Regions from separate parts of the Nonomuraea sp. NPDC003214 genome, predicted to be linked through region 2. Evidence: riboswitches for the same ligand, from Rfam matches in the RefSeq annotation. Region 2 holds a riboswitch; the other holds the start of a gene.
The links. A riboswitch is a leader RNA that binds a small molecule or an ion and turns the genes downstream of it on or off. The one in region 2 is predicted to bind thiamine pyrophosphate.
Positions count from the first base shown of each region.

Region 1: it holds a riboswitch for thiamine pyrophosphate, as region 2 does, so the genes downstream of both, ACWDXC_RS24155 (FAD-dependent oxidoreductase) here and ACWDXC_RS26505 (purine-cytosine permease family protein) in region 2, are expected to answer to the same signal.

Region 1 covers NZ_JBSFSX010000007.1:455,294-464,143, forward strand. Annotated here, with positions in the region: gene metF (methylenetetrahydrofolate reductase [NAD(P)H]) at 1-669, opposite strand, end outside; gene ACWDXC_RS24135 (polyprenyl synthetase family protein) at 755-1,822, shown strand; gene thiE (thiamine phosphate synthase) at 1,803-2,447, opposite strand; gene ACWDXC_RS24145 (Rv2175c family DNA-binding protein) at 2,425-2,799, opposite strand; gene ACWDXC_RS24150 (NAD(P)/FAD-dependent oxidoreductase) at 2,830-3,999, opposite strand; TPP riboswitch at 4,053-4,169, shown strand; gene ACWDXC_RS24155 (FAD-dependent oxidoreductase) at 4,159-5,532, shown strand; gene thiS (sulfur carrier protein ThiS) at 5,529-5,729, shown strand; gene ACWDXC_RS24165 (thiazole synthase) at 5,722-6,477, shown strand; gene pknB (Stk1 family PASTA domain-containing Ser/Thr kinase) at 6,643-8,565, shown strand; gene alc (allantoicase) at 8,584-8,850, opposite strand, start outside.
Region 2 covers NZ_JBSFSX010000008.1:309,858-318,707, forward strand. Annotated here, with positions in the region: gene ACWDXC_RS26465 (sensor histidine kinase) at 1-838, opposite strand, end outside; gene ACWDXC_RS26470 (response regulator transcription factor) at 835-1,524, opposite strand; gene ACWDXC_RS26475 (hypothetical protein) at 1,634-1,792, shown strand; gene ACWDXC_RS26480 (DUF6412 domain-containing protein) at 1,789-2,010, shown strand; gene ACWDXC_RS26485 (YidC/Oxa1 family membrane protein insertase) at 2,058-2,705, shown strand; gene ACWDXC_RS26490 (ATP-binding protein) at 2,689-3,123, opposite strand; gene ACWDXC_RS26495 (ATP-binding protein) at 3,266-5,089, opposite strand; gene ACWDXC_RS26500 (methylated-DNA--[protein]-cysteine S-methyltransferase) at 5,223-5,783, shown strand; gene ACWDXC_RS26505 (purine-cytosine permease family protein) at 5,758-7,101, opposite strand; TPP riboswitch at 7,093-7,206, opposite strand; gene ACWDXC_RS26510 (rhodanese-like domain-containing protein) at 7,232-7,555, opposite strand; gene ACWDXC_RS26515 (winged helix-turn-helix transcriptional regulator) at 7,552-7,989, opposite strand; gene ACWDXC_RS26520 (MFS transporter) at 8,072-8,850, shown strand, end outside.

The DNA of each region.
Region 1 (8,850 bases), on a different contig from region 2:
CACCGGCATCACGCACGGGATGATCGGCGTGTCGCAGCCCCGGGCCGCCACCCTGTCGCGCAGCCGCAGGTAGTCGTCGGCCTGGAAGAACATCTGCGTGATCGCGTAATCGGCCCCGGCGCGGCACTTGCGCACGAAGAACTCGGTGTCGGACTCGATGGACGGCGAGCGCGGGTGCTTGTAGGGGAAGGCGGCCACGCCCACGCAGAAGTCGCCGGCCTGGCGGATCAGCCGCACCAGCTCTTCGGCGTAGAGGACGCCCTCGGGGTGCTGGACCCACTCGCCGCCCGGGTCGCCGGGCGGGTCGCCGCGCACGGCCAGGATGTTGCGCACCCCGGCGTCGGCGAAGCGGCCGACCAGGTGGCGTAGCTCGCGCACGGAGTGGTTGACGGCGGTGAAGTGGGCGACGGGCGTCAGCGTGGTGCCGCGCGCGACCCGCTCCACGATGTCGACGGTGCGGTCACGGGTGGTGCCGCCCGCGCCGTAGGTCACCGAGACGAACGTCGGCCGCAGCGACTCCAGCTCCCTGATCGCCTTCCACAGCTGGCGCTCGCCCTCGTCGGTCTTCGGCGGGAAGAACTCGAAGGAGAACGACCGGCCGCCGGAGGCGAGCAGCTCCCGGACGGTGGGGACGCGATCGGGCAGGACGGAGGGTCGACCAAGGGCCATGCGACAAGATTACCCGGTGGCCGTGCGGCGCCCGACTCTCTACCTGCTCGGTATGGCCGATATGTCCGGCCACTAGTCTCAAGGCATGAGCACAGACGCCGCGAAGATGGACAACCTGCGCGCCCAGGTGGACCGTCGCATCAGGGAGTTCGTCGAACGGCAGTTGCCCGTCACCGGCGACCCCGACCTGGAGCCGCTGCGCACCGCCGCCGACGAGCTGCTGGCGGGCGGCAAGAGACTGCGCCCGGCCTTCTGCTACTGGGGCTGGCGAGCTGCCGGAGGCGGCGACGTGCCGGAGATCTTCACCGCCGCCGCCTCGCTGGAGCTGCTGCAGGCCAGCGCCCTGGTGCACGACGACGTGATGGACAAGAGCGACCTGCGCCGCGGCATGCCGGCCGCCCACCGGCGCTTCCAGACGCTGCACGAGAAGTCGGGCTGGCACGGCTCGGCCACGCAGTTCGGCGAGGGCGCCGCGATCCTGCTCGGCAACCTGCTGCTGATCTGGTCGGGCGAGATGTGGCGCACCAGCGGCCTGCCCGCGCGGGCGCTGGCGGCGGCCCAGCCGGTGCACGACCACATGCGCACCGAGCTCATGTGCGGCCAGTATCTCGACCTGCTGGAGCAGGCGCACGGCGAGAACACCTTCGACTCGGCGCTGCGCGTGGCCCTGTACAAGAGCGGCAAGTACTCCGTCGAGCACCCGCTCCGCCTCGGCCTGGCGCTCGCCTCCGGCGGCCTGGAGCCGTGGATCGACGAGCTGTGCACCACGTACGGCACCCGGGTCGGCATCGCCTTCCAGCTGCGCGACGACATCCTCGGCGTGTTCGGCGACCCCGCGCAGACCGGCAAGCCGGCCGGCGACGACCTGCGTGAGGGCAAGCGGACGATGCTGGTGGCGCGCACCCTGGCCGCCGCCACCCCGGAGCAGGCCGGCGTGGTGCGCCGCCTGCTCGGCGACCCCGAGCTCGACGAGCCTGGCGTGGCCGCGCTGCGCGAGATCATCGAAGGCACGGGCGCGCTGCGGGCGTGCGAGGACATGATCGGCGACTATCTCGGCGAGGCGCTCGCCTCGCTCGACCAGGCGCCGATCACGCCCGAAGCCCGCACCGCGCTGGCCGGGCTCGCCGTGGCGGCTACGTCACGGCGGACGTGAGCCGCTTGGCGAACTCGGCGGCGGCTGCCCCGGGGTCGTCGGCCTCGGTGATGGCGCGCACCACCACGACGCGGCGGACCCCGTAGGACATGACCTCGTCCAGGTTGGCCAGGTCGATGCCGCCGATGCCGAACCAGGGCCGGTCACCGCCGAGCGCCGCCGCGTGCCGGAGCAGCGACGGGCCCGGCGCGTGCCGGCCCGGCTTGGTCGGCGTGGGCCAGATCGGCCCACAGCAGAAATAGTCGACGCCCTCCTCCACCGCCGCGGCGGAAGCCTCGGCGGCGGAGTGGGTGGACCGGCCGATGACGATGTCGTCGCCGAGCATTTCTCGCGCGACCGTCACCGGAAGGTCGTCCTGCCCCAGATGGAGCACGTCAGGCCGGGCGGCGAAGGCGATGTCGGCCCGGTCGTTGACCGCCAGCAGCCGGCCGTGCCGGTCGCAGGCGTCGCGGAAGACCTCCAGGAGCGCGAGCTCCTCGCGCGCCTCCAGGCCCTTCTCCCGCAACTGGACGATGTCCACGCCGCCGGCCAGCGCCGCGTCGAGGAAATCGGCCAGGTCGCCCCTGTCACGCCGCCCGTCGGTGCACAGGTAGAGGCGGGCGTCAGAAAGCGAGGGCTTGGGCACGGCGCTTGACCTCGGTGTGACGACCGGCCTTGATCGCCTGGACGGGCGACCCCGGCAGCGAGTCGTCAGGGGTGAACAGCCAGCGCAGCGCCTCCACATCGTCGTACCCGGCGTCGCGGAGCACGGTCAGCGTGCCCGGAAGGCCTTTCACCACGTCCTTTCCGTCGAGGAACACCGCGGGCACCTGTGGCCCGCCGCTGCCGCGGCGCACGCCGAGCAGCTTGTGATCCTTGAGGAGTTGCTTGGCCCGTCCCATCGAGAGGTCGAGGCGCTGGGCCACTTCGGGGAGAGTGAGCCACTCGTCAACGAGCTGGTCGGTCTCCCGGTCGATCTGTGCAACAGAAAGCGTCACGAAACCACAACTACCACATGCCGCGCTTGCTCAAACAACACAATCCCGTAGGGGTACATCTGGATCTACCAGGCGTTCCGCGTCCAGACGACGGCCCTCCTGGATGATCCGGCGGCCCTGCACGAGGTCGCGGGGCCGGTCGACGGCCAGCACCGCCGCCAGCCCGCCCTCGGCCGTCAGCCAGCAGGCCGACCACTTGCCCTCCGGCCCGCCCCGGTAGAGCAGGCGCTCGCCCGCCGGGTGGTGGCCGGCGTACTGCACCATGTGGCCGAACTGCTCCGACCAGAAGTACGGGACCGGATCGTACACGGCCTCCTCGCCCAGCAGCGTCGCGGCGGCCACCTCCGGGGCGCTCAGCGCGGTGTCCCAGTGCTCCACGCGCAGCCGGGCGCCGTAGCGGCGCGACCACCAGGCGGCGCAGTCGCCCACCGCCACCACGCCGGGCAGCGACGTGCGCAGCCGCTCGTCCGTGACCACGCCGTTGTGCAGGTCGACGTCCGAGCCCGCCAGCCACTCCACGGCCGGGCGGACGCCGATGCCCGCCACGACCACGTGCGCCTCCACGAACCCGCCGCCGACCAGCTCCACGCCGCCCTCGTCGACCGACGCGACCATCGTCTCCAGCCGCAGGTCGATGCCGTCGTACCAGCTCTCCGTGCGGGCGCCGATCTCCTCGCCGACCGCCTGCGCCAGCGGGGTCCGGCCCGCCTCCAGCACGGTGACGGCGCAGCCGGCCCGGCGGGCGGCCGTGGCCACCTCCGCGCCGATCCAGCCCGCGCCCGCGACCACCACCCGCGCGCCCGGCACCAGGCGGGCCCGCAGCTCCAGCGAGTCGTCCAGCGTGCGCAGCACGTGCTGCGGGCCGTCACCCGGCAGCGGGATCGGCTCCGCGCCCGTCGCGATGACCAGGCCGTCGTAGCCCAGCTCGCCCTCGGTCGTCTCCACCACGCCCGCACGCAGCGACTTGGCCGAGACGCCCGGCCGGAAGTCCACCTCCAGCGCGTCCAGGTCGGAGTCGACGAAGCTGGAGTCGGCCGAGCCGAGCAGCACCGCCTTCGACAACGGCGGCCGATCGTAGGGCCGGTGCCGTTCCTGGCCGATCAACGTGATCCGGCCGCCGAACCCCCGTGCCCGCAGCGCCTCGACGCTGCGCACGCCCGCAAGACCCGCTCCCACCACCACGACGCGATTCACGTTCATGACCATAACGGGGGCGGTGCCGCGGCGTCGCACCGAGGCCGTAGGCTGGGGGACGTAAGACGCGCGGGAGTCCGGCCGTAACCGGGCTGAGAGGAAGGCTTCACCGGGCCTTCGACCGCAAGACACCTGATCCGGATCATGCCGGCGAAGGGAGCGGACATGGACGTGATCGTGGGCGGCGGAGTCGTCGGACTGTCGATCGCCTGGCGCCTGGCCCGCTCGGGCCGCGCCGTCACCGTGGTCGACCCGGCCCCCGCCTCGGGCGCCTCCCACGCCGCGGCCGGGATGCTGGCGCCGGTCAGCGAGGTGACCTACACCGAGGAGCCGCTGCTCCGGCTCGGCATCGCCGCCCTGCGCCGCTGGCCCGCCTTCGCCGCCGACCTCACCGTCGACGCCGCCCTCCCCCCTGGACGGACCGGCGCCCGCACGAGCGGCCCCACCGCCACCGGCGCACCCCCGCCCTCCGGGGGCGCCTCCCTGGACGGACCTCCCGCGGGATCCGGCGGTGCGCCACGGGCCGGCGAGCCGACCGGCCATCCGACCGGCCGTCCGGCCGGGGGTGCGGCTGGGGGTGAGGACGGTCCCGCCGCCTCCGGGCCCGGCGCGGCTCCCTCCTTCGGCGACGCCGCGGGGGCTGACCCGCTCGGGGGGCTCTCGGCGCTCGGCGGGGTGCCGGCCGAGGGGCGGGACGTGCTGGATCTGCGCTCCGACGGGACGCTGGACGTGGCGTTCGGCGGGGACGACCTGGCCGCGCTCGGGGAGCTGGCCGCGTTCATGGAGAAGCTCGGCCTGCCGGTGGAGCGGCTGACCGGGCGCGAGTGCCGGCGGCTGGAGCCGATGCTGGCGCCGTCCGTGCGCGGCGGTCTGCTGGCGCCCGGCGACGCGTGGGTGGACCCGCGCCGCGTCACCGCCGCCCTGCTCGTGGCCCTGGAGCGGCGGGGCGTCCCGCTGGTACGGGAGCGCGCGGCCGGGCTGTCGCGCGAGGGCGGCCGGGTGACCGGCGTACGCCTGGAGTCCGGGGAGGAGATCTTCGGCGAGCGGGTGGTCCTGGCCGCCGGGGCGTGGAGCGCCGGGCTGGCCGACGTTCCGGTACGGCCGGTCAAGGGGCAGATCATGCGCCTGCGCTCCCCCGAGCCGCTGCTGGGCCGGTGCGTGCGCGGGATGGTGCACGGCACGCCGGTCTACCTGGTACCCAGGGGCGACGGGGAGCTCGTGGTGGGGGCCACGCAGGAGGAGCTCGGGTTCGACACCCGGGTGACCGCCGGCGGGCTGTACGAGCTGCTGCGCGACGCCAGGGAGCTGGTCCCGGGGGTGACGGAGCTGGAGGTCGCCGACGTGGTGGCGGGGCTGCGGCCGGGCACGCCGGACAACCTGCCGATCATCGGCCCCGGCTCGGCCCCGGGGCTGGTGCTGGCCACGGGGCATTTCCGGGGCGGGGTGCTGATGGCCCCGCTCACGGCCGCGATCCTGCAGGGCGAGGAGGGCGACCTCGCGTCCCTGTGCTCACCCGCTAGATTTCGGGATATTTCATGAAATTGCTGATCAACGGAAGTACGCACGACGTGGCTGACGGCATGACCGTCGCGCAGGCCGTACAGACCCTGACCACCGCCACCACCGGCGTCGCGGTGGCCGTGAACGACGAGGTCGTCGCGCGCGGCGCGTGGGAGACGACGGCGCTGCGCGACAGCGACCGCGTGGAGGTGCTGACGGCGGTGCAAGGTGGATGACCTGATCATCGCTGGGGAGAAGTTCTCCTCCCGGCTCATCATGGGCACCGGCGGCGCGCCGTCGCTGGAGGTGCTGGACCAGGCGCTGGCCGCGTCGGGCACCGAGCTGACGACGGTGGCCATGCGGCGGCTCGACCCGGCCGCCCGCGGCTCGGTGCTGGACGTGCTGCGCGAGCGCGGCATCAAGGTGCTGCCCAACACGGCGGGCTGCTTCACCGCGGGCGACGCGGTGCTGACGGCCCGGCTCGCCCGGGAGGCGCTGGGCACCTCGTGGGTCAAGCTGGAGGTCATCGCCGACGAGCGGACCCTGCTGCCCGACCCGATCGAGACGTTCGACGCGGCCGAGCGGCTCGTGGCCGACGGGTTCACCGTGCTGCCGTACATCGGCGACGACCCGGCGCTCGCCCGCCGGCTGGAGCAGGCCGGGTGCGCGGCGGTGATGCCGCTGGGCGCGCCGATCGGCTCCGGGCTGGGCATCCGCAACCCGCACAACATCGAGCTGATCGTCGAGGCGGCCGGGGTCCCGGTCATCCTGGACGCGGGCATCGGCACGGCCAGTGACGCGGCGCTGGCGATGGAGCTGGGCTGCGACGCCGTGCTCCTGGCCACCGCCGTGACGCGGGCCCAGCGGCCCGACCTGATGGCGGCGGCGATGCGCGAGGCGGTCCGCGCGGGCCGCATGGCGCGGCAGGCGGGGCGCATCCCGCGCCGCCGCTACGCCGAAGCGTCCTCCCCGCTGACCCCCTGACGGGACGTCCTTCCCGTCTGCCGGGGGCGCACCGGCTCTCCGGGGCCGGTGCCGGGGTGGCCTGTGCGACGGCGCGGCACGTGAGGGGCCGGGCGGGGCACGGGTCGGCATCGGTTTCGGATGGTCAGGCCCTCCCGGGTGCGAAACGCCCGTAAACTCAGCGGGGTGGACACGACGACTGCCGACCCGTTGGTCGGCCGGCTGCTCGATGGACGCTACCGCGTCGAGTCCCGGATCGCCCGGGGCGGCATGGCGACCGTCTACCTCGCGCTCGACATCCGGCTGGACCGGACCGTCGCGCTGAAGGTCATGCACCGCTCGCTCGCCGACGACCCGGCGTTCGTGCGCAGGTTCATCGGCGAGGCGAAGTCGGTGGCCAGCCTCTCCCACCCCAACGTGGTGCACGTCTTCGACCAGGGCACCGACACCGACGTGGTCTATCTGTCGATGGAGTACGTGCCGGGCAAGACGCTGCGTGACATCCTGCGCGAGCGCGACCGGCTGCCGGCCCGCGAGGCGCTGGAGATCATGATCCCGGTGCTGGCGGCGCTCGGCGCGGCCCACCAGGCCGGGATGGTCCACCGTGACGTCAAGCCCGAGAACGTGCTGCTGACCGCCGACGGCCGGGTCAAGGTCGTGGACTTCGGCCTGGCCAGGGCGATCGAGGCGACCAACCAGACGCGCACCGGCGTGATGATCGGCACGATCGGCTACATGTCGCCCGAGCAGGTGACGACCGGCGGCGCCGACGTGCGCAGCGACGTCTACGCGGCGGGCATCATGCTGTTCGAGCTGGTCACCGGCAGGCAGCCGTACGACGGCGAGACGCCCATGTCGGTGGCCTACCGGCACGTCCACGACACGGTCCCGGCGCCGTCGTCGCTGATCCACGACGTGCCGCCGCAGATCGACGCGCTGGTGGCGCACGCCACGGCCCGCGAGCCGCACGACCGCCCGGCCGACGCGACCGCGATGCTGGTGGCGGCCGTCGAGGCGCACCGCACGCTGCCCCGGCTGAGCGAGCCCGGCCGCGCATCCGGCGCCCACTCCAGGCCGCACCCGATGCCGTCCACGATGCCGCCCGCCGCCGCTCCCGCGCACACGCTGATCCAGCCGCGCGCCGAGGTGCCGGCCGCGCCGCCGCCCCCGCCGCGCGGGCGGGGCAAGGGCGGCGGGTTCCGGCCCAACTGGTTCCTGGTGGGGCTGGCCGCGGTGATGGTCGTCGCCGTGGCGCTGACCGGCCTCTACTTCTCGCAGAAGACGCTGGCCGTGGTGCCCGACCTCGTCGGCAAGAACCTCGCGGTCGCCGAGCAGAACGCCCGCAACCTGGGCTTCAAGGTGCGCCGCGTGGAGGGCCGCCACGACGAGGAGGTGGCCGAGGGGCTCGTCCTGGAGATGGACCCGGCCGCCAAGACCGAGGTCGAGGCCGGGCAGACGATCACGCTGGTGCCGTCGCTCGGCCCCAAGCGGGTGCTGGTGCCGAAGGTGCAGGGCCTGACCGAGCAGGACGCCCGCAACGCGATCGGCAGCGCCGGCCTGACCGTGGGCAAGGTCCGCCGCCTGCAGAACCTGGAGGTCGCGCGCAACTCCGTCATCCGCACCTCCCCGCAGGTGGGCGAGAAGGTCAAGGAAGGCGCCAAGATCGACCTGTACGTGAGCGCCGGGCTGGTGATGCCCGACGTCGACGGCATGCCGAAGGACCAGGCCGCCGCGTTCCTCAGCCAGCAGGGCTTCCAGGTGCAGGTCACCGAGGTCGACGACGACGCCGAGCCGTGCACGGTGATCGCGCAGGCGCCCAAGGCCAAGGCGGAGGTCGACCAGGGCATCCCGGCGATGATCACGGTGTCGCGCTGCCAGACGGACTTCTGGCACTGGTTCAACGGTGACCAGGAGGCCCGCGACGACCAGCAGTTCGTCATCGTGCCGCAGGTGATGGGCAAGAACGTCAACGACGCCCGCAACGAGCTGCGGGCGCTGGGCTTCCGGGTGCGGGTGCGCACGGTGGGCGGCGGCGGCGTGGTGCGTTTCCAGCGCCCGGCCCCCAACAGCGAGCGCCCGCCCAACTCCGAAGTGCTGCTCTGGCACTAGGCGCCCGGCGCTGAGAGGTCAGGCCAGGGTGCCGAGCAGGCGGACTCTGGCCAGCCCGCCGTCGGGGTGGATGTCGACGCGTACGCGCTCGACGGGCTCGGTGTGGCTCAGCCGGAAGCGGTGCGGCGTGTCGGGCAGCAGCGGGGTCGTCGGCAGCAGCTCGACCTCGCGGTCGCCGTCGAGGCCGGTGAGCGTGACGGCGGCGGGCGCGTTGTGCAGCAGATGGGTGGTGTCGATCTCGGCGACCCTGATGAGGCCGCGCCCGGCCAGCCGGATGACCAGCCA
Region 2 (8,850 bases):
GCAGCACGACGTCGCGGCCCGGCGGCGTGTGCCTGATCGCGTTCGCCACCAGGTTGAGCAGTGCCCGGCCGAGGGCTCCGGCGTCGGCGGTGACCGGCGGCGCCGCGCCCGCCTCGGCCGTCAGCCGCACGCCTTTGGCGCGGGCCAGCGGCTCGGCCCCGGCGAGCGTGTCGGCGACCAGGTCCGCCAGCCCGATCCCGCTGCGCGAGAGCCGCAGCGCCCCGGCGTGGATCCTGGACAGCTCGAACAGGTCGTCGACCATGGCCGACAGCCGGTCCACCTCCAGCCGGATCTGGGCGTGATAGCGGCCGACGGTCGCGGGATCGGACACCACGCCGTCCTCCAGCGCCTCGGCCATGGCGCGCATCCCGGCCAGCGGGGTGCGCAGGTCGTGGCTGACCCAGGCGACGAGCTCGCGCCTGGCTCCCTCCAGGGCGCGTTCGCGCGCGTACGCCTCCTCCAGGGTGGTGGCGATCGTCTGGAGCTCGGCGGGGAGCCCGCGCGGCGCGCTGAACGGGACCTCGCGGACGGCGGCGACGAGCCGCCTGCTCTCCCCCACCACCCGCCTGGCCAGCACGAACGCGACTCCGAGCCCCACCAGGCCGCCCACCGCGACGACGCTGAGCACGATGTCGCGCGCCGGGCCTTCGAGGATCATGCGCATGGTGATCGCCACCACGCCGGCCAGGGTCGCCACGACCGCGACCACCACGACGACGGCCAGCATCACGCCGATCGAGCGGGTGCGCAGGCGGCCCATCACGGCCAGGCCGAGCCCGGCCACCAGGAGCCCGAGCCCGGCGGTGACAGCGACGATCATGCCGAGGTCGCCGGTCATGCCAGCGGCTCGTAGCGGTAGCCGACCCCCCAGACCGTGACGATCCTTCGTGGTTCGGTCGGATCCGGCTCGATCTTCTCGCGCAGCCGCCTGACGTGCACGGTCACGGTGGAGGAGTCGCCGAACGACCAGCCCCACACCTGGTCGAGCAGCGCCGAGCGGCTGAACGCCTGGCGGGGGTTGCGCATCAGGTAGGCGAGCAGGTCGAACTCGCGGGCGGTCAGCATCACCGGCGCGCCGCCGAGCCGGACCTCGTGCGCGCCCACGTCCACGACCAGGTCGCCGTCGCGGAGCACGCCGGTGCCGGCCGTGACGGCGGCGCCGCGGGCGCGGCGCAGCACCGACTGGACGCGCAGCGCCAGCTCGCGGGGGCTGAACGGCTTGGTCACGTAGTCGTCGGCGCCGGTCTCCAGCCCGGCCACGCGGTCGATCTCCTCGCCGAGCGCGGTCAGCATGATCACGGGCACGGGCCAGCGCTCCCTGAGCTTCCTGCACACCTGGAGGCCGTCGAGCTTGGGCAGCATCAGGTCGAGCACCATCAGGTCGGGCGGGCTGGCCAGCGCGCGGCGCAGCGCCTCGGCGCCGTCGCCGACGCACTCGACCTCGTGCCCGTCGCGCTCCAGGTAGCGGGCGACCACCTCGGACACGGTCGGATCATCCTCGACCACCAGGATTCGGGTGCTCACCCCTGCACGGTACGGCGCGGACCTGATCGGGCGGCACCCGCGTCATCGGTTCGTAAGGGTCGCAGATCGTCCCGGCAGGACGTACGGTGGCCTCATGGGTCGAGTAATCATGCTCGTGCTGGGCGCACTGCTTGCGCTCTTCGTGTTGTTCAACTTCATCGTCCCGATGGTTCTGGGGCTTCTGAAGGTCGCTCTCATCATCGGCGTCGTCGCCGTGCTGGTGTTCATCGTGGTCACGATGGTCGGTAAGTCCTCGTCGGCACGGTGACGCTCTTCCTGTTCGATCCGTGGCTCATCGCCGTGACCATGGTCGCGGTCCTGTTGCTGGCCTCCTGGGCCGCCAGGCTGCTGCCTGTCCTCGGCGGTGAGCCGTCCGGGTTTCCGCTGGTCTACGCGCGGCGCACGGCTTTCCAGCGCCAGCGCGATCCCGACGCGGCCGGGCGGCCCCGGCCGCGAGCGCCATCGGCGCGCCCCGCTTTCCGGTAAAGCGGGGCTCATCTGAGCCCTGAGGTTCTCTCCCATGAGAAGGGCTCATGATCGACTCTCTTGTCACGTTCGTCATCGGCATGTCCGGGGGCCACGCCGCGCTCGGGATCGTGCTGTTCACGCTGGCGGTGCGGCTGCTGTTGCTGCCTCTGGCCGTCAAGCAGGCGCGCAGCGCCCGGGTCAGGGAACGGCTGGCGCCCAGGCTGCGGGCGCTCCAGAAGCGCTACGGGCGCGATCCGGCGAAGCTGGCCGGCGAGACGCGCGCGCTCTACGCCAAGGAGGGCACGTCGCCGTTCGCCGGGATTCTGCCGGGGCTGGCGCAGTTGCCGTTCATGTGGCTGATGTACCGGGTGGCGACGCATCCGACCGCGCTGGCGGGGCACGACCTGTTCGGCGCGCCGCTCGGGCAGCACGTGGCCGCGATAACGGTGAATTACGGTCTGTTCAGCGTGCCGGTTTTGGTCTTTACACTCGTCATCACTCTGATGGCGCTGGTGGCGTGGTGGATGTCACACAAGACCAAGGCCATGATGACCGAGGAGCAGCCGGAGCTCATGCGCCGGATCATGCCGCTGCTGCCGTTCGGCTCGCTGCTGGCCGCGGCGGTGCTTCCCCTGGCCGCCGGGCTCTACCTGCTCGTGTCGACGGCCTGGACGGCCGGAGAGCGCGCGGTGCTGGCTACCCGGCCTCTCTGAGCGCGTGCACCTGCCCGTTGTTCACGGTCCCCGTGGGCGCGGGCAGGATCGCCCACACCGTGGTCGTGTCGCCGTCGTGGCGAACCCCCCAGCTCTCCGCGACGTACTCGACGATGCCCAGCCCACGGCCGCCCAGTGACGACAGCGCCGGCCGGCCCGCCCGCGGCTCGGTCGCCGCTCCCCCGTCGCTCACGGCGACCTCGATGTGATCGTCGCTGCGCAGCCAGGTCACTTTCACCATGCCCGACGGCAGCGGATGCGCATGCCTCAGCGCGTTGCTCAGCAGCTCGCTCACCACGAGGACGGCGTCGTCGATCGCGGCGGTGAACACCCCGCAATCCTGCAGGTCGGTGCTCAGACGCTGGCGGGCAACGGCGACGCTGGACGGCGCGTACGGCAGCAGCACCACGCTTGACACACCCACCTCCCCGCTCCCAGTGCCCCCCGCGGGAACACTCCCCGGTACGACCGAAATGCCCCGTTACTCAATCCCAGAAACCGCATCTCGATCACAGCTTGTACACATCGGACGATAGATCAGCTCAACCGTGACCACCTCGTTACCGCATCGGTGTGTCGGATCCGATAGGGGATGCACGCTTGAGCACGAGTCTCATACGGGTGCCGCCGCCGGGCCCCGGATGGGCGCTCACCTCGCCGCCCTGGGCCCTGGCCAGGCTCCGCACGATGTAGAGGCCTAAGCCGACCCCGCCGAAGCGTCTTCGGTCACCGCTGTCGACCTGCACGAACCGTTCGAAGATCCGCTCCCGGTCGGCCGGCGCGATGCCCACGCCCTCGTCGTCGACGACCACGACCAGCGCGCCGTTCTCGGGCCGGGCGGAGACGCTGATCAGGCCGCCCTTCGGCGAGTACTTGAACGCGTTCTCCAGCAGTTGCGCGAGCACGATGTCGGTGGCCAGCGCGTCGCCCATCGCGAGCGGCAGCCCGTCGGCGACGCTCACCTCGACCCGGTGGCTGTCGGACAGCACGGGTAAGCCAAGCGTGGCCGCGCGCACCCGCTCGGCCAGGTCGAACGGCTCGTCCCTGACCACCTGCTCCTCCGCGCCGGCCCGCGCGCCCAGCAGCAGGTGGTCCATGAGCTGCCCGAGCGACCTGGACCGCTCGGCGATCGTGTGCACGGCGGAGCGGCGCTCGGCGTCGCTCAGCTTGTCCCAGCGGGAGTCGAGCGTGCTGGCGAAGCCGCGCACGATCGTGATCGGGGTGCGCAGCTCGTGGCTGGTCGTGGCCAGGAACAGGTCCTTGGCCTCCTCCAGCTCCTTGGCCGCGGTCACGTCGCGGAAGTCGACGACCAGCTCGCCGGTCTCCTGGATGCGCGCGCCCACCACGTCCAGCCAGCGCCCGTCGGCGAGCTGGACCGTCAGCTTCTCGCCCGGGGCGGGCTGCGGGAACGGCGGCGGCTGCCCCACGGCCTCCTCGGCCGGGACGGCGGTCAGCCGGGCGGCGGCCGGGTTCCAGCGCAGCACCCGCCCCTCGCGGTCGAGCACGGCGATGCCGTCGGCGCTGGCGTCGAACACCGCCCGCTCGTGGGCCCGCTGCCGCACCGCCTCCTGGTAGGCGACCGCGTTGCCGACGGCGATGCCGGCGTGCCCGGCCAGCAGCTCCAGCAGCTCCAGCTCCAGGTGGCCGGGCTTGCGCCGGGCGAACAGCGCGTACAGCGCCCCGTACGGCCGCCCGCCGACGGCCGCCAGGCCGAGCGCGACCGTGTGCAGGCCCTTGAGGCTGGACCAGACCAGGCTGTCGAGCCCCTCCGACTCCAGCAGCACGGTCTTGCCGGTGCGCAGCAGCTTGCCGACGAGGCTGTTGTGCAGGTCGGTGGTGGTGCCCTTGGGCACGTCGGGAAGCTGGTAGGTGCTGACCAGCCGCAGCCGGTCGCCCTCGATGAGCACGAATCCGCCCGCGTCGGCCCCGGTGAGCTCGGTCAGGCTGGCCGAGATCCGGTCGAGCACGGCGGGCAGCTCCAGCTCGGCGTTGATGTCGCCGACCACGTCGGTCAGCCGCCGCACCAGCCGGGCGCGGCGGGCCATCCGGTTCTTGGCGGCGTCGTCGGCCTGCACCAGGTGGTGGACGCACACGTAACCGGCGACGGCGCTGCCGATGCGCAGCGCGCTGATGTCGACCCGGACATCCAGCACCTCGCCGTCGCCGCGCACGCGCTTGGTGCGCAGCGAGACCTGCCCGCCGGTGCGCACCCGCTCCAGCACCGCGTGGTGCTCGGCGGTCAGCTCGTCCGGCACGATCGGCGCCCGGCGGCCGAGCATCGCGGCCGCCGTCAGGCCGAAGAGCCGCTCGGCCGCGGCGTTCCAGACCAGGACGGTCTGGTCCCGGTCGAGGACCACGACGGCGTTGGGCGAGCTGTCGAGCACGGCACGGGCTATGTCATCGTCACTCCCAGCCCATTCGTCCCCCACGACTCCATAGTGCCCCCGGCGTGGCGGCCTTGTCGGGCGATCCGTCCGATACGCTGCGGTCACGGCGTTTCCAACAGGGGGTGAAGGCATGTCGGACGACATCGACGCCCTGTTGCGGGTGACCTCCGCCACCTATCGAGGCGACGGGCCGCCCGATGTCGCGTTCGGCACGTACGACGGCGCGGTCGGGCGGATGATCATCGCGGTGACGGGCCGCGGCATCATCTCGTGCAGCTTCGAGGACGAGCAGGACGTGTACGAGCGCGTCACCAACCACGTGGGCCGGCACATCGCCCCCAACCCGAGACGGCTCGACCCGGTGCGCCGCGAGCTCGACGCCTACTTCTCGGGGCGGCTGCGGGCCTTCGCCACGCCGGTCGACCTGGCCCTCGCCACCCCCTTCGCACGCACGGTGCTGCAGAAGACGATGGCGGTGCCGTACGGGACGACCACGACGCTGGAGAGCATCGGCGAGCTGATCGGCAGGCCGCGCGCGCTGCGCGCGGTCGGCAACGCGCTCAGCGCCAACCCGGTGTGCGTGGTGGTGCCGTGCCACCGAGTGGTGCGTGACGACGGCGGGCTCGGCGACTACGCCGGGGGCGAAGCCGCCAAGCGCCACCTGCTCAACGTCGAGCGCCGCGCCGCCTGATCGCGCCGAGCGCCAGCGTCACCAGGGCCGCCACGAGGGCGGCACCGAGCGCGCCGTTCATCCACGGCTGCCGCTCGAAGCCGATCGCCTCTCGCACGGCGGCCCAGAGGCCGTCCCACTGCTCCACCGTGGGCGTGGAGGTCGTCAGCCAGTAGGCGGCGAAGCCGAGCGCCCACGGCGCCAGCATGGACCAGCGGGCCGGGGCGTCCTCGGCGGTGTTCCACCGGGTGGCGCCGCCGAGCAGGAAGTAGTCCACGGCCAGCACCGCGAACATCGGCACGAACACCGCGCCGATCACGCCCAGGAACGCGCCGTAGGAGGTCACGTCGACCACCAGCGCGATCGCGACGGTCAGCACGCCGATGGCGACGCTGAGGATCCGCCGGTCCACCCGGGGCATGAGGTTCTGCAGCGAGACCGTGGTCGAGTAGACGTTCGCGAACGACTGGTCGGCCTCGCGCAGCACCAGGATGCCGAAGAACACCGCGCCCAGCGGCACGGCCACGAACGGCCCGAACACGGCCGTGCTGTCGTTCTGCACGGCGGCGGCCCCGGCGATCGCCACCGCGTAGACGCCCAGCCCCAGGCAGGCGACCTGGGCGAGCGTGTAGCCGCCGACGACGCCGGTGAAGGCGGCCCGGCTGGAGCGCGAGTGCCTGGCGAAGTCGGCGGCCAGCGGCACCCACGACACCGACAGCGCGATCACGTAGTCGACGGCCGGCGCGAACGCGGTCCAGGACCCGCCGCTCTGCGGAGGCGCGTCACCCAGGAACTGGAACGTGAACCAGATCAGCGCCACGATCACCAGGGCCGTGATGTAGCGCCGCAGCAGCCTGATGGCGCCGAGCGGCCAGATCGTCAGCGCCGTGGTCAGCACCCCGGCGACGATCACCCACACCGCGTACGGAACGGTGTCGCCGAAGACGGCCATCGCGCCCTGGGAGATGACCCAGAGCTCGAACGCCCCCCAGCCGATCATCTGGATGATGTTGAGCACGGTCGGCACGTACGAGAGCCGGGCCCCGAACAGCCCGCGCAGCAGCACCATCGCGGGCTGGCCGGTCTGGGTCCCGGGGATGGCCGACAGGCCGACCATCGCGGTGCCGATCAGGCTGCCGACGACGGCGGCGGCCAGCGCGGCGGTCAGGCTGAGCGGTGCGTTGCCCAGCGGGTCGAGCAGGAACAGGGCGCCCGAGAACCCCAGGAGGCTGACGGCCAGGTTGGCCCAGAGGGCTCCCTGGTCGAGGACTCCGAGGGTTTTGGGGGCGGCCCCTTCAAGAGTGAGAGGGACTTCGTCGTCGCGGACGTCATGCGCCATCGCACTGCTCCCTACGCCGGCATTACCCGGACAGGTTCATGCGGTCGGCGACGGCCTCGGTCACCCTCTCAGCCCGGTACGCCCCGAGCTCCCGCGTTGTGTAATTTTCCGCCGCGCATTATGCCAGTTTTCAGGCTACGAAGGGAGTCTGTCCTGTTTCGCTGACCATGGGGCGCTTGTCGTGAGCCCATGCCTGCATGCCGCCGTCGACGTTGACCGCGTCGCGGCCGATCTGGTTGAGCCAGGCGGCGACCTGGAACGACCGGCCGCCCACCCGGCAGACGACGTAGACCTGGCGGTCGGCGGGGACCTCCTCGACGCGGGCCTGGATCTGCGTCATCGGGATGTGGACCGCCTCGGGGGCGTGGCCCGCGTCCCATTCGTTCTGCTCGCGCACGTCGAGCAGGTAGGCGCCTTCGGGGACGTCACGTGCCTCGACTTCTGGAACCGTCATGCCTCCATCATCCCGTGCCTCGCGTCGTAGGCCGCACGCGCTTCGGCGATCTCCTGCTGGTGGTTCTCGGTCCAGGTCACCAGGGCCTTGATGGTCTCGTGCAGGGTGCGGCCGAGCGGTGTGAGCGCGTAGTCGACCCGGGGCGGCACCACCGGGTGGACGGTCCGGCTGACCAGGCCGTCGCGTTCGAGCTTGCGCAGGGTCACGCTGAGCATGCGCTGGCTGACGCCGTCGATCTCGCGGCGGAGCTGGGAGAAGCGCAGGCTTTCGCAGTCGAGCATGGCGATGACCAGCAGTGACCACTTGTCGGCGACGCGGTCGAGGATCTGCCTGACCTCGCAGCCCTCGCGGGCGTCCCAGTGGCGGACGTCGAAGTCGGCGTCGGTGGTGGTGCTGTCGACGTAACCAGGTGACTTCAAAGTGCCGTCTTCCATGTCGATCCATGCTGCCGCATGATTCTGACGGTTACAAGAGATAACCGACATGCGAGAACGTAACCACTACTGGAGTTTGATCATGCGTGCATCCGAACGGCTGACAGGCCGCCCGCTGGGCGTGCTGCTGGTGCTGTGCGGAACGATCTTCCTTGAGGGCGTCGACGTTGCCATGCTGAACGTCGCCCTGCCCGCCATCCGCGCCGACCTCGGCGTCTCCACGAGCGTGCTGAGCGGCGTGGTCACCGCGTACGTGCTCGGCTACGGCGGTTTCACGCTGCTCGGCGGCCGGGCGGCCGACCTGCTGGGCAGGCGGCGCATGTTCCTGTTCTGGCTGACGGTGTTCCTGGTGTTCTCCGGGCTCGGCGGGTTCGCGAACGAGGGCTGGGTGCTGCTGGTCGCCAGGTTCGTGACCGGGGTGGCCGCCGGGTTCATGACCCCGGCCGGGCTCTCGTTGATCACCACGTCGTTCGCCGAGGGCAGGCAGCGCAACAAGGCGCTGCTCGTCTACGCCGGTACGGGCGCCGCCGGGTTCGCGCTCGGCCTGGTCATCGGCGGCCTGCTCACGGCGGTGGGCTGGCGCTGGGTGTTCTTCGCGCCGGTGATCCTGGCCGCCGTCATCCTGCTCGCCGCCGTCGTGCTGATCAAGGAGCCGGCCGTCCCGCGTCCCGCCGGTGGCCGCTTCGACGTGCCGGGCGCGGTCACGATGACCGGCGGCATGATGCTGCTGGTCTACGGCGTCGTACGGCTGGAGCACCCGGGCGAGGGCTGGGGCTGGACCGTCGCCGCGTTCGCCGGCGCGTTCGCACTGCTGGCGGCGTTCACCGCGATCGAACGCCGCTCGGCCGACCCGCTGGTCCG